Gemmobacter sp. 24YEA27: one gene and its partner. The protein of the gene in region 1 interacts with the protein of each later gene in a pairwise test. Links are inferred from orthologs where the notes say so. Each region holds a gene or a part of one and is shown in the gene's direction. Other genes may lie near its edges.

What was found.
Region 2: the proteins of hfq (region 1) and rho interact in binary tests that used the Escherichia coli proteins (3 or more experiments, as listed by UniProt). The link is inferred for Gemmobacter sp. 24YEA27 from one-to-one orthologs.

Annotation. Positions count from the first base shown.
Region 1 is NZ_JASJPW010000001.1:2,694,102-2,705,591, reverse strand. Bases 3,244-6,120 are described here. They hold hfq (RNA chaperone Hfq), read left to right. Parts: upstream 3,244-4,503; coding sequence 4,504-4,737; downstream 4,738-6,120. Other genes in these bases: hflX (GTPase HflX), read left to right, coding at 4,824-6,120; QNO18_RS13450 (potassium transporter TrkG), read left to right, coding at 3,244-4,269. Outside these bases: QNO18_RS13460 (sigma-54 dependent transcriptional regulator), read left to right, coding at 1-1,211; Trk system potassium transporter TrkA, read left to right, coding at 1,310-2,686; more of QNO18_RS13450, read left to right, coding at 2,686-3,243; more of hflX, read left to right, coding at 6,121-6,167; QNO18_RS13435 (hypothetical protein), read left to right, coding at 6,152-6,592; QNO18_RS13430 (penicillin acylase family protein), read right to left, coding at 6,664-9,135; QNO18_RS13425 (NAD(P)-dependent oxidoreductase), read left to right, coding at 9,220-10,086; QNO18_RS13420 (DedA family protein), read right to left, coding at 10,087-10,656; QNO18_RS13415 (YSC84-related protein), read right to left, coding at 10,663-11,220; hemB (porphobilinogen synthase), read right to left, coding at 11,377-11,490. UniProt on the Escherichia coli protein: RNA chaperone that binds small regulatory RNA (sRNAs) and mRNAs to facilitate mRNA translational regulation in response to envelope stress, environmental stress and changes in metabolite concentrations.
Region 2 is NZ_JASJPW010000001.1:720,566-732,058, forward strand. Bases 3,782-6,661 are described here. They hold rho (transcription termination factor Rho), read left to right. Parts: upstream 3,782-4,527; coding sequence 4,528-5,796; downstream 5,797-6,661. Other genes in these bases: QNO18_RS03630 (Maf family protein), read right to left, coding at 3,782-3,917; mnmE (tRNA uridine-5-carboxymethylaminomethyl(34) synthesis GTPase MnmE), read left to right, coding at 5,818-6,661. In the rest of the region: QNO18_RS03605 (flagellar hook-basal body complex protein), read right to left, coding at 1-188; QNO18_RS03610 (flagellar motor protein MotB), read right to left, coding at 273-1,082; dnaQ (DNA polymerase III subunit epsilon), read right to left, coding at 1,195-1,893; coaE (dephospho-CoA kinase), read right to left, coding at 1,886-2,488; QNO18_RS03625 (shikimate dehydrogenase), read right to left, coding at 2,485-3,324; more of QNO18_RS03630, read right to left, coding at 3,321-3,781; more of mnmE, read left to right, coding at 6,662-7,098; tRNA uridine-5-carboxymethylaminomethyl(34) synthesis enzyme MnmG, read left to right, coding at 7,110-8,975; QNO18_RS03650 (16S rRNA (guanine(527)-N(7))-methyltransferase RsmG), read left to right, coding at 8,979-9,452; QNO18_RS03655 (hypothetical protein), read left to right, coding at 9,449-9,613; QNO18_RS03660 (ParA family protein), read left to right, coding at 9,618-10,403; QNO18_RS03665 (ParB/RepB/Spo0J family partition protein), read left to right, coding at 10,426-11,313; radical SAM family heme chaperone HemW, read right to left, coding at 11,314-11,493. UniProt on the Escherichia coli protein: Facilitates transcription termination by a mechanism that involves Rho binding to the nascent RNA, activation of Rho's RNA-dependent ATPase activity, and release of the mRNA from the DNA template.

The DNA of each region.
Region 1 (11,490 bases):
AACGCGATAACCCGGATGTGCCGGTGATCATCATCTCGGGGCACGGCAATATCGAGATTGCGGTCGCGGCGATCAAACAGGGTGCTTACGATTTCATCGAAAAACCCTTTAATATCGACCAGTTGGTACTGGTTGTTGCGCGGGCGATGGAGACATCAAGGCTGCGCCGCGAGAACAGCGAGCTCAAGCGCCGCGACGTGACTTCGACCGAGATGATCGGATCGAGCCCCGCGTTCAAAGGGCTGCGCGCCCAGCTCGACAAGGTGACGAAATCGAATGGCCGCGTGATGCTGACCGGGCAACCGGGATCGGGCAAGGAACTGGCGGCGCGCTATATCCATCTCAACTCGAACCGCGCCTCGGCGCCCTTCATCACCGTGTCTTCGGCAACCATTGAGCCGGAGCGGATGGAGGAGGTGCTTTTCGGTCGCGAAACGCCGGAACGCGGCATCGAGCCTGGTCTTCTGGAACAGGCGCATGGCGGCGTGGTCTATTTCGATGAGGTCGGCGACATGCCGACCGGCACGCAATCCAAGATCCTGCGCGTGCTGACCGAACAGCAATTCAACCGCGCCGGCGGCAGCGACAAGGTGCGGGTCGATCTGCGCGTGATCTCCTCGACCTCGCGCGATCTGCCGGGGGAAATCCGCGCCGGGCGTTTCCGCCAGGAGCTGTTTGACCGCCTGAACGTGGTGCCAATTCCGGTGCCCTCGCTGGCAGATCGTCGCGATGACATTCCCGAACTCGCCCGCCATTTCGTGGCCTGGTTCCATCGCAGCCAGGGCCTGCCTTTGCGCCCGATCAGCCCTGATGCCGAGGCGATGCTGCAGACCATGTCCTGGCCGGGCAATATCCGTCAGCTGCGGAATATGATCGAACGCGTGCTGATCCTCGGCGAGGGCACCGACGAGATTGAAGCGCGTGAGCTGCCCGGGGCCGAAGGGGCCAGCGGCGCCGGTGAAACGATGGTGCTGGGCGGCGCGGTGGCGACATTGCCCCTGCGTGAGGCGCGCGAGCTTTTTGAACGCGAATATCTTCTCACCCAGATCAACCGCTTCGGCGGCAATATCTCGCGGACGGCGAATTTCGTCGGCATGGAACGTTCAGCGCTGCACCGGAAGCTGAAAAGCCTCGGTGTGGTGACCTCGTCGAAATCCGGCACCCGCAGCGCCTATTTCGATGACGACTTCCAGGAGGGCGAGGCGGGCTGAGCACGGCCCGGGCAGCATCTCCGGGGGGGGAATTGACCTTTCGGAAGCGCTTTGCGAAACAGGGCAAATGACGGCGGGCGAGGCCAGAGGAGAACCCTATGAAGGTCATCATCTGCGGCGCCGGCCAGGTCGGCTGGCAGATTGCGCGCCAGCTGGCCGGTGAGAAAAACGATGTCACCATCGTTGACACCAATGCCGATCTGATCCGCCGCGCGACCGAGGTTCTGGATGTTCAGGGCGTTGTGGGCTTTGCAAGCCATCCCGACATTCTGGAAAAAGCCGGCGCCCGCGATGCCGATATGGTGATCGCCGCGACCTATTCCGACGAGGTGAATATGGTCACCTGTCAGATCGCGGCTTCGGCCTTTAATGTCACCCGCCGCATCGCGCGGATCCGGGCGCAGAACTATCTTGAGACCGGCTATTCCGATCTCTACAACACCGACCGGCTGGCGATTGATGTGATCATCAGCCCGGAGCTTGAGGTGGCCGAGGCCGCGCTGCAGCGGCTTGCTGCGCCCGAAACCTTTGACACCGAGGTTTTCATGTCGGGGCGCGCGCATCTGCTGGGGATCCGTCTTGGTCCGGAATGCCCGGTGCTGAACACGCCCCTGCGCCAGCTCAATGACCTCTTTCCCTCGCTCCGGGCGATCGTGGTGGGGGTGCGCCGCAATGAGAAGCTCTTCGCGCCGCATCCCGAAGATCAGCTGCTGGAAGATGATCAGATCTATCTCTTCGTCCATACCGAGGATATGAGCCGCAGCCTCGGGATCTTTGGCAAGCGTGAACATAAGCAGGACCGGATCGTCATAGTCGGCGGCGGCAATGTCGGGCTGACAGTGGCGCGGGCGCTGGAGGCGCGGTCCGACCGGGTCCGGGTGCGGATGATCGAGAAGAACCGCCAGATTGCCGAGGCCGCCGCCGATCAGCTGTCGCGCACCATCGTGCTGAATGGTGACGGGATGGATATGGATCTGCTGGCCGAGGCAGGGGTGGACCGGGCCGATGCCGTTCTGGTGGTCACCGATGATGACAAGACCAATCTTCTGGTTTCGGTGCGCGCCAAACAGGCGGGCTGCCCGCTGACCATCGCGCTGGTCAATGACCCGACCATGGCGCCTTTGATGGCGGCGCTGGATCTCGACGCCTGGATCAATCCGCGCGCGACCACGGTCTCGTCGATCCTGCGCCATATCCGGCATGGCCGCGTTCGCGCCGTCTATTCGCTCGGCGATGGCGAGGCCGAGATGATCGAGGCCCAGGTGATGTCGACCTCTCCGATCTCTGGCAAGATGATCCGCGATATTGCATTCCCCGAAGGCGTGCTGGTCGGCGGCGTGATGAAGGGCGACCGGATGCTCAAACCCGAACCTGATACGCGGATCGAGCCCGGTGATCTGGTCGCGGTCTTTGCCCTGGTGAAAGATGTGCCCGAGGTCGAGCGCCTGTTCCAGGTCTCGATTGATTTCTTCTGATGCGGCCGCTGGCCGGGCTCCCGCGGGGTGGCAGGCGCCCGCTGTTATGGGATGTGCCGCTTCTGGTGCTGGCTCTGGGCGTCGTCGGGGTCCTGTGCTGGATCCCGGCGGCCCATGCCGCAAGCCTGAGTGATCACCGCACGGCGCAGAGCTTTTTCTATTCCGGGCTCCTCCTTGTCGTGCTGACCGTGATGCTGGCCATGGTGACCCGCGACCCAAAGCGCCGCCATTCCGCCCATAGTCAGCTGGCAGCACTGGCGGGAACCTATGCTCTTCTGCCTGTCGCCTTCGCCCTGCCGCTGGTGCCGCTGATCCGCGACACCACGCTGCTCAATCTGTGGTTCGAGATGATCTCGTCTTTCACCACCACCGGCGCCACCGGCTATGCACCCGACCGGCTGCCGGCTTCTGTCCATCTGTGGCGGGCGATGGCGGGCTGGCTCGGCGCCTATTTCGTGCTGATCGCGGCCTGGGCGGTGCTCGCACCTCTGAACCTCGGCGGGGCCGAGGTGATCTCGGGGCAGCTTCCGGGGCAAAAGAGCCAGCTGATCGGCCGCGCCGGCGGGTTGACCGACCCGCGCGAGCGGCTGACCCGTGCGTCTTCAGCGATCCTGCCGGTCTATGCCGGGCTGACCTTCGCACTGTGGATCATGTTGCTGATCGCGGGCGAAAACGGGCTGATCGCGCTGACCCATGCGATGGGAACGCTTTCGACCAGCGGCATCTCGGCGGGGACGGGGCAGGCGGTGTTATATTCCGGCCTCGCGGGCGAGGTGCTGATCTTCTTTTTCTTCCTGCTGGCGCTCAGCCGCCATCTGATGCCGTTCAACCTGCCAGGCCAGGTGCATGGATCGCTGCGCCAGGATCCCGAGATCCGGCTCGGCCTGATCCTGATCTCGCTTGTGGTCGTCGTTCTGCTGCTCCGCCATCTGGTGGCGGATGCCGGGGCGGGCGGCGAGGAGAGCCTTGCCGCGCTGATCCGCGCCTTCTGGGGATCTCTCTTTACCGCCGCCTCCTTCCTGACCACCACCGGCTATGAAAGCATCTGGTGGAGTTCGGCGCGCAACTGGGCGGGGATGGGATCGCCGGGGCTGATGCTGATGGGGCTTGCGATCATCGGCGGCGGGGTGGCGACGACCGCCGGCGGGGTGACGCTTCTTCGGGTCTGGGCGCTTGGCCTCCAGGGCAAGCGCGAGCTGGAACGCATCATCCACCCGCATTCCATCGGCAGCGGCGCCGAGGCGCGCAGGCTTGCCGGGCGCGGCGCCTGGTTCGCCTGGATTTTCTTTATGCTTTTCGCGATATCGGTCGGCCTGATCACCGCCGCGCTGACCCTGTTCGGACTGCGGTTCACCGAGGCGCTGATCTTCTGCCTTTCGGCCCTGACCACCACCGGCCAGCTCGCCTGGCTTGCCGGGGCCGAGCCGCTGTCCTGGGCGGCGCTGTCCGCCCCGGTGAAGGTGATTCTCGCTTTGACCATGGTGCTTGGCCGGGTGGAGACACTGGCGCTGATCGCGCTGATCGCACCGGGCAACTGGTCGGGAGGCTGGTCAGCCCCATGGTCGGGCAAGGCAGGGCGCTGAGAAGTCGGGGCTTTGACGGGCTTTTGCGCAACAGTCTGACGCTCTCAGGTCACAACCAGGTGCAGATTCTGCATTTCATCTCTGGAAACCATGCGCAACATTCCTATTATTCGCGCAACCCGGTCGGTTTTTCCGCATCCGGGCGAGGTGGGCTTGATGCGGGTGTTCCGCCGGCCTCACCGGATTTCTCAAACCCGCAAGTGAAGCGGGCCCAGGCGCAAGGCAAAACAAACAATGGCTGGCGATAAACAGAACCTCCAGGACGCCTTCCTGAACCATGTCCGCAAGGCCAAGGTTCCGGTGACGATCTTCCTGATCAACGGGGTCAAACTGCAGGGTGTGATCACCTGGTTCGACAATTTCTGCGTGCTGCTGCGGCGCGACGGTCAATCGCAACTCGTGTATAAGCACGCGATTTCGACCATCATGCCCGGTGCGCCCATCAATCTTTATGAAGGCGAAGATTGATTAATAAGCCCTCCGATCCCGCATCCGATCCCCCTGAAAATTCAGAAGGGCCAGAATTTCAGGACGCGCCCGGATCTTCCGGCTGGATGGAAGATGATGATCTGTTCTCCGACCTGTCCGCGCTCAGGGCAGAGCGGAGCAAATGGCAACTGACCGCGACTGAAAAGACGCGGGCAGTTGTTCTGCATCCCGATATCCGCAGCCGCCAGACCCGCCGTCTTCCCGAACATGGTCTGGCCGAAGCCGTCAGCCTTGCCGCAGCGCTTCCGAATATGGATGTGGTCTGGTCCCAGGTGGTTAAGGTTTCGAAAACCGTGCCCGCCACGCTGTTCGGCCCTGGCAAGGTCGAAGAGATCGGCGAAAGGCTGAAGGCGGAAAATATCGGTCTCGTCTTTATCGACGGGCCGGTGACGCCGGTACAGCAACGCAATCTCGAACGGGACTGGAAGGTCAAGCTCCTTGACCGGACCTCGCTGATTCTCGAGATTTTCGCAGATCGCGCCCGCACCCGCGAGGGCGTGTTGCAGGTGGAGCTGGCCGCGCTGAACTATCAGCGCACCCGCCTCGTGCGGGCCTGGACCCATCTTGAACGCCAGCGTGGCGGTTTCGGTTTCGTCGGCGGCCCAGGCGAGACACAGCGCGAAAACGACCGCCGCGCCATTGACGAACAGGCGATCCGGCTGCGCCGCCAGCTTGAGAAAGTGGTCCGCACCCGGGAATTGCACCGCGCGGCCCGTGCCAAGGTGCCGTTCCCGATAGTGGCGCTGGTCGGCTATACCAATGCCGGTAAATCGACGCTGTTCAACCGGGTGACCGGGGCAGAAGTGCTGGCGAAAGACATGCTTTTCGCCACGCTCGACCCGACGATGCGGGCGCTGGAAATCCCCGGAGCTCTTGGCGGCAGTCGCCGCGTGATCCTCTCGGATACGGTTGGCTTCATCTCGGATCTGCCGACCCAGCTGGTCGCCGCCTTCCGCGCCACACTGGAAGAGGTGCTCTCTGCCGATCTGATCCTGCATGTCCGCGACATCTCGCATCCCGAGACCGCCGAACAGGCCGCCGATGTCGAAGAGATCCTGACTTCGCTCGGCGTGCCGCCAGAGACGCCGAAATTCGAGATCTGGAACAAGCTCGATCTCGTCGATCCGAGCGCCCGCGAGGCGCTTGCGGCCCAGGCTGCGACCCGCCCCGATACATTCGTGATCTCGGCGCTCACCGGTGAGGGCGTTCCCGATCTTCTGACCGCCATTTCCGCCAGTTTCGAGGCCGAGCGCCGCGAGGAAGCGCTGGCGCTTGGCTTCAGCGAGGGCCGCAAACGCGCCTGGCTGCATCAGACCGGTGTCGTGGTCCGCGAGGATCAGACCGATGAAGGCTGGCAGATCACCGTGCAATGGAATGAAAGGCAGGCGCAGGAATGGGCGCGGCTCTGACCAGGCTCACGCAGGCCCTCGCGGCGGGTCTGATCGGTACCGCCCTCGCGACCGGCGTGCATTTCATGATCCTGACCTCTGGCGCGGCGCGGGGCCTGATCGGTTCGGGGCAGGGGCTGCCGCAAACGCCTGGCCTGCCGCTGACGGCGGGCGGACTCGTGCTTGAATGCCTGATCGCGGCCCTGCCGGTTCTGCCGGTTGTTGCGCTCACCGTCTTTGGCGGCCGCGTCCTTATGAGCCTTGGCTTTCTCGCCGCCTGGGCCTGGGGCGGCAACCGCCTCGGCACATTCTTTACGGCTGTAAGCGGCGGCACCTTCGGCTGGGGGGACGGCTTCGCGCTGTTTTACAGCACCGGCATGTTCACGATGATCGCCGCGCTGACCGCCGCCTTCGTGCTCTGGATCCTTGCGCCGCACCCGCGCTGAGGCGCCCGTGCCCCTTCCTCCTGACCGATTATGCCCCCGCCGGAACAGTCGTCCGGCGAGGGATCGGTGGCTCATTCCGCCGCAGAAGCCGGGGTCAGCAGCATCACCCCCGCCGCCGCCGCATGGGCGAGGTCCGGGTCCAGCGACATCGGGATATATTCGCCGCGTCGCCACAATTCGCCCAGATCATCATAATGGCGCGACAGCGGGTGCCCCGACTGTCCGGTTGCCGTGATGAAGATCGAGCTGTCAGGGTCGGCGAAATCATAGACCCCACGATAGCCGGCGCCATGGACGTTCAGATAGGGTTCCGGCCCCGATCCCTTGGTCACACCGCGCATCAGCGTGTCATCGCCTCCGGATGTCGACTGGCGGATATTCACGAACCACCTGACAAAGGGAATATTTCCCAGCACGGGATGGTCATGCGTCGCCTGATGCGCATCGCCCCATCGCCAGCTTTCGATATTGCGCCCATAGGTCTCGCTCAGCTCGATCAGCGCCTCGTCCAGCGCCATCCGCGCCATATCGGTGCAGGTCTCGACCGGCGCCGATTGTACCACATCACACCAGACCGCCGCACCATCGATATTGCGATAGACGCGTTCGAGGAAGACCGGGTCGATGCGGCGGAAATTCTGCGCAAGCGGCCCGAGCTCATCGCGGATCAGCCGATCCATCAACACCCTGAGCCAGGCTTCGGCGATCAGCGGTTCGGGCGCATGTTCGCTCATCTCGCCATTCCAGGCCGCCAGCAGCTTGAGCGCGCGCTGGCGGAATTCCTCTGCTGTGCCCGTTTCTGCCGCCCCACCGGTGAACCACAGATCCGCCCCGATCAGCGGCAGCAACAGCCGCGCCGTCGGGTTCATCGTATCGAGCTGCGCCTCCATAAAGCTTTCGCGGGTATGGACCTCGCGGGTGCGGATCAGCGCGAGCCAGGCCTGGATGCGCTGCGTATCGCCCCAGGTAAAGCTGACATGATTGGGGAAGGGACGGTCGACCGTCTTGTTATTGGTGTTCCCCAGAATGCCCTCGGGCGGGTTCACGAAGCGCGGATTTTCCTCATAGGGGAAGATCCCCTTGAAGCCGGTGGCCTCGACCCAGCCGGGCGATGGCATCCGACCCTGGCTCGGATGGGCCGCGTCACGGATCGGCATGGCGCCGATCAGCTGCATCGCAATGCCGTCTTTTCCCGCGAGCATCAAGTTCTGCGCCGGTGCGACATAGAGCCGCCCGGCCTCGATCGCATCCGCGACCGTGTTGGCCGACATCAGCCGCACGGCGGCCGTCATCGAGGTATCTGCCGGGGAAAGCGCAGTCCAGGACATCACCGCGACATGGCCGGTGGGTGTCACCGATTGCAGGTCATATTGCTTGCCCGAAAGCACTGGCCCATTTCTCGACCAGCGCAGGGTCAGCGTGATCGGCGCGCCGTCCTTGACCCGCACCACGCTCTGGCGGGTGATAAAGCGCTCATATGTGCCATCGGGGAGCAGATATTCTTCCTGGTTGTCCGGGTTCAGCTTTTCGATGACGATGTCCTGGTCATCAAGATAGGCCGTTGTCAGGCCCCAGCCGAGTTCTTCGCTGCGCCCGATCATTACCACCGGAATGCCGGGGATCGTCGCGCCGATCACGCCGCCTTTTTGCAATTCCAGCCGCGCCAGATACCAGATCGTCGGCGCGGTAAAGCCCAGATGCGGATCATTCGCCAGAAGCGCACCGCCCGCAGCCGAGCGTCCCGCCATCGCAGCCCAGGCGTTTGACGCGCCCGAAAGCGCCGGCTCCACCAGAGGCGACAGCGGCCCGAGCGCGAAATCGACCGGCTTGTCGCCGGGCTGCACGCCGGGGATAAGGCTCGCGTAGCTGGGCGAGGTGATGCCTTTGGTCGGATCTTCCGGCAGGATATCGGCCAGCCGTTCAGGCGGCAGCACCAGCGAGGCGCGGGCACGCAGGACCTCGCTTTGCCCCATGCCGGTCAGTTGCAGCGCCATCAGCTTCAGGATCGCAATGGAATCGGCCGGCGCCCAGGCGGCGATCTCGGGTGCAAAAAACCAGAATTCCGGCGCGCCACGCCCGCGCGCGCCCGTGTTCACTTCATTGATCCAGGCGTTCACCCCGGCCGAATAGGCCTCAAGCACCGCCAGCGTCTCGGGATCCTGCGCCTTCACCGATTCCAGCGCGAGCCCGTAGAGATCGTAGCGCCGGATCAGCTCATCCACTGCCAGTGTCCGCTCGCCGAAAATTTCCGACAGCCGGCCCTGGGCCGTGCGGCGCAGCATGGTCATTTGCCAGAGCCGGTCCTGGGCATGGGCAAAGCCAAGTGCGAAATAGGTGTCATGATCGTTCTTGCCGAAGATATGCGGCACCGAGTCATTGTTCCTGACCACCTCGACCGGGGCCGAGATGCCCTCAAGGGTGAAGCCCTCGTTGTAATCCACCAGCGAGCGCGACAGGAACCAGTAGCCGATCAGAACGGCAAGGCCCGCAAGCAAAAGCAGCCCGGCGGTAATCCGCATCAGCCAGCGAAAGAGGGTGAGCATCCGGCCTGTCCTTGACGTCCTTGGTCCAAAGGGTTCCTAGTCCATCACGAAACCAAGGGCAATTCACGGCGACAGGAGCGGATCATGGCAAAGGTGGCATTTCTCGGGCTGGGGGTGATGGGGTACCCGATGGCCGGGCATCTTGCAGCGCAGGGCCATGAGGTGACGGTGTGGAACCGCACCGGGGCCAAAGCCGCATCCTGGGGGGCAAAGTTCAAAGGCCATGTGGCGCTGAGTGCGAAAGAGGCGGCGTCGGGTGCAGAATTCGTCATGGCCTGTGTCGGTAATGACGAGGATCTGCGCGAGGTCTGTCTGGGCGAAGAGGGCGCTTTTGCCGGTATGGGGAAGGGCGCGATCTTTGTCGATCACACCACCGTTTCGGCGAAGGTGACGCGAGAGCTGGCAGAGATCGCAGCGGCGCGCGGCTTTGGCTATGTTGATGCGCCGGTCTCGGGGGGCCAGGCGGGGGCCGAAAATGGCGTCCTTTCGGTCATGTGCGGCGGGTCTCAGGCCGATTACGACCGTGCGGCCCCGGTGATCGATGCCTATTCCCGGATCTGCCGCAGGATCGGCGATGCGGGGGCAGGGCAGCTTGCGAAAATGGTCAACCAGATCTGTATCGCCGGGCTGATGCAGGGTCTTTCCGAGGCGCTGGCCTTCGGATCAAAGGCCGGGCTTGATGGCAAGGCCGTGGTCGAGGTGATCTCGCAGGGCGCAGCGGGCAGCTGGCAGATGGTGAACCGGCATCAGACCATGCTGGAGGACCGGTTCGATTTCGGCTTTGCCGTCGACTGGATGCGCAAGGATCTGAACATCTGCCTGGAAACCGCCGAAGAGATCGGCGCAAGCCTGCCGGTGACCGCGCTGGTCGATCAGTTCTACAAGGATGTTCAGCTGATGGGCGGCGGCAGGAATGACACCTCAAGCCTGATCCGCCGCCTGCCGCGCTGATTAACGTCTTGCCTTGCGTTGCAGGATCAGATGCAGCGCAAGGCCGATCCCGGCGATCATCATCAGCATCAGTCCCAGATGCAGCCCGTGCAGCCGCCCCAGCATCAGCGTGACCGCGCGCCCGAAATGATAGCCCAGAGCGGTGAACAGCACCGCCCAGACCGCGCAGGACAGCGCATTCAGGGCGGTAAAGCGCCGCCATCTCATCGCGGTCTGCGCCAGCAGGACCGGCCCGACGATCCGCGTCCCCGGCACAAAGCGAAAGGCAAGCGTCAGCCCGTCCGGATGGCGCGCGAGCCATTGATGCAGCCAGCTTGCCTTTGTCCTGTCAGCCATCCGGCACAGCCAGCTGCCGATGCGCCCCTCGCGCGGCATATGCCGGGACAGCAGGAACCAGATCTGATCGGCAAGGAAGGCGCCGGCGAAAGCGCTCAGCGCGGTCAGCGCCCAATGGCTCAGCCCGTGATGGGTGATGACGCCGCCAAGAATGGCGGCGGTTTCGCCTTCGAAAAAGCAGCCCCAGAAGACCGCGACGAGACCCCAGCGGGACAGGAGGCCCTCAAGGGTCATCGCAGATCAGGGAATGATGCGGGTATATTTGACGCCCGCAAGCGTTGCGCCGGCAATCAGCCCCTGCTGGCCGAAGATCAGCGCGACCACCGGGTCACTTTCCGTGGTTGCCTTGCCGATCGAGGCGCCTTCCTCGGGCGTGGCATAGCGCAGATCCGCCGAGGCGGCCCAGCCGGTCGAGCGGCGGAAATCCTCCAGCGCGTTCGGCGTCATGTAGAACAGCGCATGGGCATATTGCTGCGCGCCGATCTGCAGGCCGACACTGGCCTTGGTCGCGGAATAGTAATCCACCGTGGCGCCCTGGATCCTGAGCGCGCCGCGCCCGAACGCGCCGCCCCAGACCAGACCCGCTTCGGTCATCAGCGGCATGTAAAGCACGCCATTGGCACGCGACGCCAGCTCGCGCGTGCCGGGGTAGCGGCCGAAGAGATAGTTCTGCGTCGCATCCACCCGCGCATCGATCTGCGCCGCACCATTCGAGCCGACACCATTGCCGCAGGCGGCGGTCAGCAGCGTGGCCGAGCCGGCTCCGGCCAGCATTGCGCGTCTTGTGATCTTTTCCATGGCTCTGCCCTCAATGGTTTTTGCCGGCATATCCGGCAGAGGCTCTGCGGCCCCGTTCCCGCTAAATCTAGCGGCGGATCTGCGGTTTGTCATCGGTTATGCGCAATTCTCCGCAGGATCGGCGGCATTTCCCGCCGATCCTGCGCGGGCCGGCGGTCAGCCGCGCAAAAGCCGGGCGGCCTCGGGGGCGAAATAGGTCAGCACGCCATCACAGCCGGCGCGCCGGAACGCCATAAGGCTTTCCAGCATCACCTTTTCGCCATCGATCCA
Region 2 (11,493 bases), 2.0 Mb from region 1 along the record:
CGAACGCCGCCTGCCGAATAGGTGCCAGAGCCGCGATTGTTCGTGATCACCATGCTGGAGAATTCAGCATGGGCGCGTTTATAGCCGAAAGTGCCCGAATTCGCGATATTGTCTGAGATGGTCGCGAGCCGCGTCGCGTTGGCACTGAGCCCGGCTACGCCGGCATTGAGCGCGGAGGAAATCGTCATCAGTCGCACCTTTATCCTGAATGAGCTTGCGACAGGTTTGGCCCGGAGGACTGAATTTTCCGCTAACAGATAAAATTATCGGGATTACCGGTCACGCCGCAGCAGCACGATCTCGATCCGGTTGTTGCGCCGCGATGCCGGATCGGCCACGGCGGGCTTGCGGTCAGCAAAGCCCCCGATGCGGCTGAACCGGGTCGCCTGAATGCCGGCCCTCTGGAGCAGACTGCGCATGGCACGGGCACGATCGGCCGTCAGTTCCCAGCCCGGATTTTCAACCAGCGTGACCGGATAGCTTTGCACATAGGCGTTCACCGCAAGACCATTCACGGTCAGATTGAGCACCTCGGCCAGCATCCGCGCCAGATGCATGGTAACCTCTTGCGGCTCGGCGGTATGGCCCTTGAACAGGCTGGCGTCATCAAGATCGAAGAGCTCGATCACAAGGCCTTCATCGGTGACCCGGGTGACAACATGGCGCATCAGTTGTTCCATGGTGCGGCTTTCGCCGCCACGATCGAACAGGGCTTCTTGGACGGTTTTCACCATCTCGGCCTGGGCTTTTTCCTCGGCCTCGCCGGCGCCAGTCTGGCTGGCGAGGCCGCCGCGGCCCATGGCGGTCCGGTCCTCCTCGGAGAAAATGGATTCACCGCCCAGTGTGCCATCACCGCCACCTGAAACCTTGCTGAGCGGGATCGACGGATTGAAGTAATCCGACAGTCCCTTGCGTTGTTTTTCTGTCGTCGCATTCAGCAGCCACATCAGCAGGAAGAAGGCCATCATTGCGGTCACGAAATCCGCATAGGCCACTTTCCAGGCGCCGCCATGATGGCCGCCGCCCGAAACCACTTTCTTCCGTTTGATGATGACTGGCGGCGCATTACTTTGCCCGGCCATTCCCGTCACCCTTTTCACTCACCCGGGGCCAGGATCACAGGTCGGAATGAAGAACGGCTTAAAGTTATGATTTTTAGGGAATAGTCCAGAAAAAGCCCTGATCTTCGACGGCTCAGCTCCGCTTCAGCCAGATAGCGGCATCGCCCAGTTTCGCAACAAATGCCTCATGCGCGGCTGTTTCCGCAGCGGTGATCCGCGCGGGCAATGCGGTCGGGCGGGGACGGGGGCGCCAGTCTCCGTCCAACTGCCCAGCACTTGCGGGGCTGTTGCTTTGTATTGGCGCCAGCACGAGGTCGGGCTGACGACCCCCGACCAGTTCGAGATAGACCTCGGCGAGGATTTCGCTGTCGAGCAGCGCGCCGTGTTTTTCACGCCGGGAATTGTCGACGCCAAAACGCCGGCAAAGCGCATCCAGCGAGGCAGGCGAGCCGGGAAAGCGCTGCCGCGCGATGGCCAGCGTGTCGATGGCGCGCGCCCAGGGAATATCGGCCAGCCCCATACGCTTCAGTTCGAAATTCAGAAACTTCATATCAAAGGCTGCGTTATGGATCACCAGTTTCGCATCACCGACGAAATCCACAAATGCCTGGCCGATTTTCGCGAAAACCGGCTTGTCGCTGAGGAATTCGCTGCTGAGCCCGTGCACTTCGAAGGCGCCCTGCGGCATGTCGCGTTCGGGGTTGATATATTGGTGATAAACCTTGCCGGTGGGCAGGTGGTTGAACAGCTCGACCGCGCCGATCTCGACGATGCGGTCGCCCTGTTCCGGGTCAAAGCCGGTGGTCTCGGTATCAAGGACGATTTCACGCATTCTGGCCCGCCATTCCTGCGCGCAGATGCGCGATCAGCGCCTGTACATACACCCGGGTGCTGTCGATTGACAGGGTTTCGACGATATGGGTGGCGCGGGCGCGCTTGTCCTGGTCGGGCATCTGGCGCGAAAGGACCAGGTCAAGCTGCGCCGCCGTCATACCGGGCCGCGCAAGGACGCGGGCGCGTTGCAAAGCGGCAGGTGCCGTGACCAGCAGCGACGCGTCACATTCCCGGTCGATGCCTTTCTCAAACAGAAGCGGCACATCGAGCAGCAGGATATCGGACCCGGTATGGGCCAGAAATGCGGCCCGATCTTCCGCAACAAGCGGATGGATCAGCTGTTCCAGCTGTTTCAGGCGCGAGGGATCGGCGGCCAGCAGCGTCTTTAATGTTTCCCGTGAAACACCCTGATCGGAAACCGCTTCGGGAAAAGACCCCGCCAGAGCTGCGGCACCCTTTGCGCCGGGGGCATAAAGCCGGTGCACCGCCGCATCCGCATCCCAGACCGGGATACCTGCGTCCCAGAACATTGCGGCCGTGGTCGATTTCCCCATGCCGATGGAGCCGGTCAGGCCAAGGCAGAAAGCTCTCATGCGTTCAGAACCGCGAGGCGGGTCTCCTCATCCACCACCGGGCGTTTGCCGAACCAGCGCTCGAACCCGGGCACGGCCTGGTGCAGCAACATTCCGAGCCCGTCGACCACCGTGCAGCCACGCGCTTCAGCCTCGGTCAGCAGGCCGGTTTTCAACGGCGCATAGACAATGTCAGTCACAAGGCAGCGCTGGCTGATCCGGTCGAGATCAATGACAAGGTCTGGCTTGCCGGTCATGCCGAGCGAGGTCGTGTTCACCAATGTGGCACAACCTTCGATCATCGCGCCGACATGGGTCCAGTCCCAGACCACCACTTTCGCTCCGAAGTCCGAACGCATGGCCTCGGCCCTGGGGCGGGTGCGGTTGACGATGCGGATCTCGGGTGCACCGACCTCGATCAGCGCCGCGACAACGGCACGGGCCGCACCACCAGCGCCCAGCACCGCAGCCGGACCGGCGGTCGGATCCCAGAAAGGCGCGTTCTGCCTCAGGTTGGAAATAAAGCCGGACCCATCGGTATTATCCGCATGGATCTTACCATCTTTCCGGAAAATCAATGTGTTAGCAGCACCTATCAGCGCCGCACGATCGGTAATGATATCCGCGATCTTCAGGATCGCCTCTTTATGGGGAATGGTGACATTGGCCCCGACAAACCCCATCTGCGGCAGGGTGCGCAAGACATGCGCCAGATCCTGAGGCGCCACATCCATAGGGATATAATGCCCCGCGAGACCATAGCGCTTCAGCCAATAGCCATGCAGCGCCGGGCTGCGGCTATGCGCGATCGGATGCCCGATCACACCGGCCAGCGGAATACGCGGATGGTCAGTCATGCGGGAATATCCCCTCTCAGCGAAAGCCAGTTCAGAAGGGGAAGTAAGGGCAGCCCCAGAATCGTGAAGTGATCCCCCTGGCACGAGGAGAACAGCCGAATGCCCTCCTCTTCAAGCCGGTATCCACCGACGGAATGACGGATTTTATCCCAGTTGCGCGAGATATAGCCGTCAAGCCACAGATCCCCGAAATCCCGCATCGTAAGCCGCGCCTCGCTCACGTGACGCCAGAGCGGCTGGCCGCCCTGGCAAACCACCACCGCCGAGATCAGACGGTGGGTTTTGCCGCGCAGATCTACCAGCTGGGCGCGCGCCGCCTCCGGGCTTTCAGGCTTGGCAAAGATCCGGCCATTCAGCTCGAGCAGTTGGTCCGAGCCGATCACCAGCGCCTCTGGCCGCTTGCCCGAGATTTTCAGCGCCTTGGTTTCCGCCAGTGCGTCGGCGACATCGCGCGGCTTTGCACTCTCAGCCTCCAAAGCGCGGCGAATGCTGTCTTCATCCACCCGCGCCGCAAGGCTCTCAAACGCCAGGCCCGCCGCCCGCAACATGGCGATTCTCGTCTCCGAGGCAGAGGCCAGCACCAAAGCCGGCATTTTCTTGCCTGCGACGTCTTCGGAAAAATCAGAGGGCACTTGTGGATAATCCTGTTTTGTTCGGGGGAAGACTCGGCCGGTTATCCCATGCCTCAGGGCCAGGGTCGGGATATCCTCAAAAAGCGCCCGCACGCGACCCCGGTTATCCCACTGCGCATGCTGTTTTCCACCATCGATCCGCGCGGGGGTTTTGCGCGGGCTGTGACATTTCTCCTCCACAGGCCGATGCCTGGAAACGCTGTTCTAAGAACATGATATAAATAGATAAATCAAAACACCATGCATTTTTTCCCAATCTTTCCCACTTCTGTCCACAGGTGGAAAACTCAAGGGAAAATGCCCCGGAACTGCCGCTATCCTGTTATCCTCAGGGCCTACTACAACATCATCCTTCATATCTTTCTCTTAAATATATTATGAACTCTGCACGGGTTTGTGCCTCCCAGCTCGCATTTCGCCTTCTGAGCGGCCTTTCTGCTCAGAAAGATTGACTTACAGCCCCAGTCCCCCTATCTGCAGGCAATGCGGGGCCGTCCGGTCCTGACGCTTCCCTTTTTCAGCCTCTGATCCAGCATCGCGCCGCACGCGCGTCTGGCATAATGGTATTGCGATGACAGAACGCCTCAACCTCTCCGATCTCAAGGCCAAGACCCCGGCCGATCTTCTCGCCATGGCGGAGGAGTGGGAGATCGAGAATGCGCCCTCGATGCGCAAGGGCGAGATGATGTTCCAGATCCTCAAGGAACATGCCGAGGAAGGCTGGGAAATCGGTGGCGATGGCGTCCTTGAGGTTCTGCAGGATGGTTTCGGCTTTCTGCGCAGCCCTTCGGCCAACTATCTGCCTGGCCCCGATGACATCTATGTCGGCCCCGAGATGATCCGTCAGTTTTCGCTGCGCACCGGCGATTCCATCGAAGGCGTGATCAAGGCCCCGTCCGAGAATGAGCGCTATTTCAGCCTTGTGAAGGCGACGCTGATCAATTTCGACGATCCGGAGCGCGCGAAACACAAGGTCCATTTCGACAACCTGACGCCGCTTTACCCGGAAGAGCGGCTGAAGATGGAAATCGAGGATCCGACGATCAAGGACCGCTCGGCCCGGATCATCGATCTGGTGGCGCCGATCGGTAAAGGCCAGCGGGCGCTGATCGTGGCCCCGCCGCGCACGGGTAAGACGGTTCTTCTGCAAAACATCGCGCGCTCGGTCGCGGCGAACCACCCGGAATGCTATCTGATCGTGCTGCTGATCGATGAGCGGCCCGAGGAAGTTACCGATATGCAGCGTTCGGTGAAGGGTGAGGTTGTGTCCTCGACCTTTGACGAGCCGGCGACGCGCCACGTGGCTGTGGCCGAGATGGTGATCGAAAAGGCCAAGCGCCTGGTTGAACATAAACGAGATGTTGTGATCCTTCTTGATTCGATCACAAGACTTGGTCGTGCCTTTAACACAGTCGTGCCGAGCTCGGGCAAGGTTCTGACCGGTGGTGTGGACGCCAACGCGCTGCAACGCCCCAAGCGTTTCTTCGGTGCAGCACGGAATATCGAAGAGGGCGGCTCGCTGACGATCATTGCGACCGCGCTGATTGATACCGGCTCACGGATGGATGAAGTTATCTTCGAAGAATTCAAAGGCACCGGTAACTCTGAGATCGTTCTGGATCGGAAAGTGGCCGACAAGCGCGTCTTCCCGGCGATGGACATCCTCAAATCCGGCACACGGAAAGAGGATCTCCTGGTCGATAAATCCGATCTGCAGAAGACCTATGTGCTGCGCCGCATCCTGAACCCGATGGGCACCACCGACGCTATCGAATTCCTGATCGGCAAGCTGAAACAGACCAAGTCGAATTCCGAGTTCTTCGACTCGATGAATACCTGATCGGGGGCCAGCGGGGTTGCGATGGCTGACACGATCTATGCCAGCGCGACAGCTCGTGGGCGGGCGGGCGTCGCGGTAATCAGGGTCTCTGGCCCGAATTCTTTCGCCATATGCAAAGTACTGACAGGCGCGGCTCCAAAGCCGCGCCTTGCCAGTTTGCGCAATATCGCGTGGCAGGGTCAACATCTCGACCAGGCTCTGGTGTTGGGCTTTGTGGAAAATGCCAGCTTTACCGGCGAAGAAGTGATCGAGCTGCAAACCCATGGCGGGTTGGCGGTGGTCAATGCCGTGCTGCGGGCTATTGGCGAAACCGGCCTTGCGCGTATGGCAGAGGCGGGCGAATTTACCCGGCGGGCGCTCGACAATGGCATGCTCGACCTGACACAGGTCGAGGGGCTGGCCGACCTGATTGACGCTGAAACCGAGGCGCAGCGTAAGCAGGCGCTGCGGGTATTGTCTGGTAGTATCGGAAAAACAGTTGATCACTGGCGAAGCCGCCTGATCCGGGCCGCGGCTCTGATCGAGGCAACGATTGATTTTGCTGATGAAGACGTGCCAGTCGATGTGACCCCGGAAGTGCGCGAGATTCTGACAGCGCTATCGGGTGAGATTGCCCGCGAAGCGGCGGCCGTTTCAGCCGCAGAACGCATTCGCGAAGGTTTCGAGGTCGCGATTATTGGCCCACCGAATGCCGGAAAATCCACACTTCTCAATCGCCTGGCAGGTCGGGAGGCGGCGATTACGTCGGAAATAGCGGGCACCACGCGGGATGTGATCGAGGTCAGGATGGACCTATCCGGCCTCGCGGTTACCTTGCTCGACACCGCCGGGCTCAGGGAAAGCGACGATCTCGTGGAGCGCGAAGGTATCAGACGGGCGATCCAGCGCGCTGAGGCCGCCGATTTGCGGTTGTTCCTCGGGGAGGGTGATCTTGGGATTGCGCTTCGGGATGGTGATATCCAGCTGAGCGGGAAGGCCGACCTTGGTGGTCCTGGCCCTGGCCTCGCGGTCTCGGGTCTCACTGGCGAAGGAATTGACGCTTTGCTGCAGCAAGTTACAGCGCGGCTCTCGGAAAAAGTCGCTGGTGCTGGTATAATGGTGCGTGAACGGCATCGGCATGCGCTGGAGCAGGGAATCACCGCGATCGGGGCTGTGTTGCAGATGATGGATAACGGTGTTCAGTCCGAGATTGTGGCGGAAGAGTTGCGTCAGGTATTGCGATCACTGGACAGTCTGGTTGGGCGTGTTGATGTCGAAGAATTGCTGGGCGAGATCTTCGCCAGCTTCTGTATCGGAAAGTGAGGGTGTTTCACGTGAAACATTTTGATGTTCTGGTGGTCGGCGGCGGCCATGCCGGGGCCGAGGCCGCAGCGGCTGCTGCGCGTATCGGGGTGCGAACGGCATTGGTGACAATGCGCGCAGAGACAATAGGCGTCATGTCCTGCAACCCGGCGATTGGCGGTCTTGGAAAGGGCCATCTCGTTCGGGAAATTGATGCGATGGACGGCATTATGGGCCGGGCCGGAGATATGGCTGGTATTCAGTACCGGCTTTTGAATCGCAGAAAGGGCCCCGCAGTACAGGGGCCAAGGACCCAGGCTGATCGTAAACTCTATCGCCGTGCGGTGCAGAGTTTGCTGGCCGAGGAAGCCTGTCTTTCTGTCATTGAGGGCGAGGCGGCCGGGTTGATCACTCTGGCAGGGCGCGTTACCGGATTGCGGCTGGCTGATGGGTCAGAGATTTCTGCAGCGGCCATCGTGCTCACAACCGGCACATTCCTGAACGGCCTGATCCATGTAGGTGACCAAAGCCGCCCTGGTGGTCGCGTTGGCGATCAAGCTTCTGTCCGACTTGCACAGCAGATCCATGATCTTGGTCTGGAAACTGGGCGCCTTAAAACCGGGACGCCACCGCGACTGGACGGGAAGTCGATTGACTGGAGCCGGCTGGAAATGCAGCCCGCCGATGAAGATCCGGTTCTCCTGTCGTTTATGAATAATAAAGCGGTCGCAAGGCAGATTTCCTGCGGCATTACGCATACCTCTGCGGCCACGCATCAGATTATTCGTGATAATCTTAATCGTTCGGCAATGTATGGCGGCCATATTGATGGAGTCGGCCCCCGTTACTGCCCCTCGATCGAAGATAAAGTCGTGCGCTTTGCCGACAAGGACAGCCATCAGGTCTTTCTGGAACCCGAAGGCCTAGATGATGACACTGTCTATCCAAACGGAATATCGACCTCTTTGCCCGCTGAAATACAGGAGGCTTACGTCCGGACCATGGCTGGCCTTGAGAATGTGGCCATTCTTCAGCCAGGCTATGCCATTGAATATGACTATCTCGACCCGCGGGGGTTGAAGTCGTCGCTGGAAACTAAAGCTCTCGCCGGCCTATATCTTGCGGGGCAGATCAATGGAACCACAGGATATGAAGAGGCGGCAGCCCAAGGCATGGTTGCCGGGCTGAACGCCGCGCGAGCCTCAAGGACGCAGGAGCCGGTGAGCTTCTCGCGCAGTGACAGCTATATCGGGGTCATGATTGATGATCTGGTCACCCGTGGCGTCACCGAGCCCTATCGTATGTTCACCTCGCGGGCCGAGTACCGGCTTAGCCTGCGTGCAGATAACGCGGATCAGCGCCTGACGCCCAAGGGCCAGGAGGTGGGTTGTGTCCGGGAGGCGCGCAGCCGCGCATTCGGAGCGAAAATGGAGGCCCTCGGGGCGATCACCGAGGTTTTAACAGCGGCAAAGTTCACCCCAAAAGAGCTTGCCGAGGTCGGAATCACCGTCAGCAAAGACGGCGCCAGACGGACCGCCTGGGATCTGATGGCCATGCCGGAATATGATCCGGCCGTTTTGGATGGGCTGGTGCCGGCGCTTGCAGATCATCCGGCTGCCGCAAGGGCGCAGGCGGAAATCGAGTCGCTTTATTCCCAATATACGGATCGGCAGGCCGCTGCGGCCGAAGAGCTTCGTCGCCATGAGGCGATGAAGATTCCGGCAGATTTCGATTATGCCGCGCTTTCCGGTCTTTCGGCGGAGCTTACCGGGAAATTGCTGCGTAAGCTGCCGGAAACTATCCAGCAGGCGCGTCAGATTGAAGGGATGACCCCGGCCGCAGTGATGCTGCTGATTGCATCGCTGCGCAAGATCGCAGCGGCCAGACTGGCCGGGTGACCCTTGGATCAAGCACTTTGGAATGACCTGGGCATCAGCCCGGAAGGCCTTGAAAAGCTAAGGCTATACGAGGCACTGACCGCAAAATGGACGCAGAAGATCAATCTGATCTCACGCTCCACTGTGGGAGAGATCTGGGCGCGGCATATCGAGGATTCGGCGCGGATCTTTCTGCTTGCGCCGGAGCAACCCCAGCTCTGGGCAGATTTCGGGTCGGGCGGCGGATTTCCTGGGATCGTTGTTGCCGCTTTGCTTCAGGATCGTGGTCTTGCAACCAGGGTGGTTCTCGTTGAATCGGACCAACGCAAGGCCACCTTCCTGCGTGAGGCGGCGCGTCAGATGGGTATCCCGGTTGATGTGCGGGCCGAGCGAGCCGAGGCCATTGCGCCACTTGGGGCAGATGTTGTGTCCGCAAGAGCGCTTGCCCCCTGGATATGCTTTGCGCGATTGCCGAGCGACACGGATCGCCCGATATGACCTGTCTTTTTCCGAAGGGCGAGAGCTGGGCAGATGAGGTTGCGGCGGCGCAGAAAAACTGGCGCTTCGATCTGGAGGCGGCGGACGATCCGGGGCATAAAGGATCAGCCACCCTGAAATTAAGGACAGTGCGCCGTGCCAGCCGCGATTCCCAAGACTGACGCCATGCCCTTTCCGGCGCATGTCATCGCCGTCGCCAACCAGAAAGGCGGCGTTGGGAAGACCACGACCGCGATAAATCTGTCGGCAGCCCTGGCCGAGAGGGGGCTGCGGATCCTGCTCGTCGATCTTGATCCCCAGGGTAACGCTTCGACGGGCCTTGGGGTTGCGACGAATGATCGTAAACTCACCACTTATGACCTGATTTTGTCGGACGGGGCACCGAACGCCATCATTCAGCGCACTTCAGTGAATAATCTGTGGATCAGCCCGGCGAATTCCGACCTGGCCTCGGCGGATATCGATCTTGTCGCCAATGAGAAGCGCAGTTTTCTGCTGCATGACGCTTTGCGCCACCCGGATATCGAGGCGATGGGCTTTGATGTCGTGCTGATTGACTGCCCGCCTTCGCTGTCTTTGCTGACGGTTAACGCGCTTGTGGCGGCGAATTCGGTGCTTGTGCCGCTTCAGGCCGAGTTTTTCGCGCTTGAGGGGCTCTCGCAGCTTCTTTTGACGGTGCGGGATGTGCGGCGTTCGGCGAATCCGGATCTTCGGATTGAGGGCGTTGTTCTGACGATGTATGATGGTCGCAACAATCTGGCGCAGCAGGTCGAGACTGATGCGCGCGAGAACCTTGGTGATATGGTGTTTCGCACCATCATCCCGCGCAATGTGCGGCTTTCTGAAGCGCCCTCTTTCGCCAAGCCGGTGACGGAATATGATCCGACCTCGCGCGGTGCCGAAGCCTATCGGTCTTTGGCCGGGGAAATTGCCGCTAAACTGCGGTCCTGACAACAAGAAGAAGAGGCAGAGCATGGAACGCAAAGGGCTTGGTCGTGGTCTTTCGGCATTGATGTCGGATGTGAATTTGCGCCCCGAGAGTGAGGGGCCGCGGCGGGCGGACACCAGGCTGCCGGTCGAAAAGCTGCAACCGAACCCGGAGCAGCCGCGCAAGGATTTCGACCAGGCGGCGCTGGAGGCGCTGGCAGATTCGCTGCGGCAGAAGGGGGTTATCCAGCCTCTGGTCGTGCGGGTCAAAGGCGACCATTACGAGATCGTCGCCGGCGAGCGGCGCTGGCGCGCGGCGCAGATAGCACAATTGCATGAAGTTCCGGTGGTGATCCGCGAGCTTGATGATACCGAAGTGCTGGAAATCGCGATCATCGAGAACATCCAGCGCGAAGATCTCAATGCGATTGAAGAGGCTTTGGGGCTGCGCCAGTTGATTGATCGTTTTGGTCATACCCAGGAAAAAGTGGCCGAGGCGCTGTCGAAAAGCCGCAGCCATGTGACCAATCTGCTAAGGCTGCTGAATCTGCCCGGTGACGTGCAAAAGATGGTGCGCGAGGGCGCGCTGTCGGCAGGTCATGCACGGGCTCTGATCACAGCGCCAGACCCTTTGCGGCTGGCCCAGACAGTGATCGCGCGCGGTCTTTCGGTGCGGGAGACTGAAAAGCTGGCCCGTGAGGCCCTGGAGCCGACGAAATCGACGTCGTCGGAGCAGTCTAGCGCGCGGGAAAGCACCAAAGATGCCGATACGCGCGCGCTGGAGGGAGATTTGTCGGCGCAGCTTGGGATGACTGTACGGATCGATCACAAGGGGCAGGGCGGCAGCCTGGTTATTTCCTATCGCGATCTGGAAGAGCTGGACCTGCTGTGCCAGCTGCTGTCTTCCGGGCCCTCGGGTCTGGCCCGCGACTGATCAGGCTTCTGACAGCTCCAGGATCAGCCGGTTGAGCAAAAGCCGGCCGGTCGCGGTGGCTGTCAGACGATCATCCTGCAGGGTGATGAAGCCATCCTTCTGCAGGGTTTCCAGCTTTTCGCTGTTCGGCCGACGTCCAAGCATCCTGGTGTAGCGGGGCAGTGACATGCCCTCACTCAG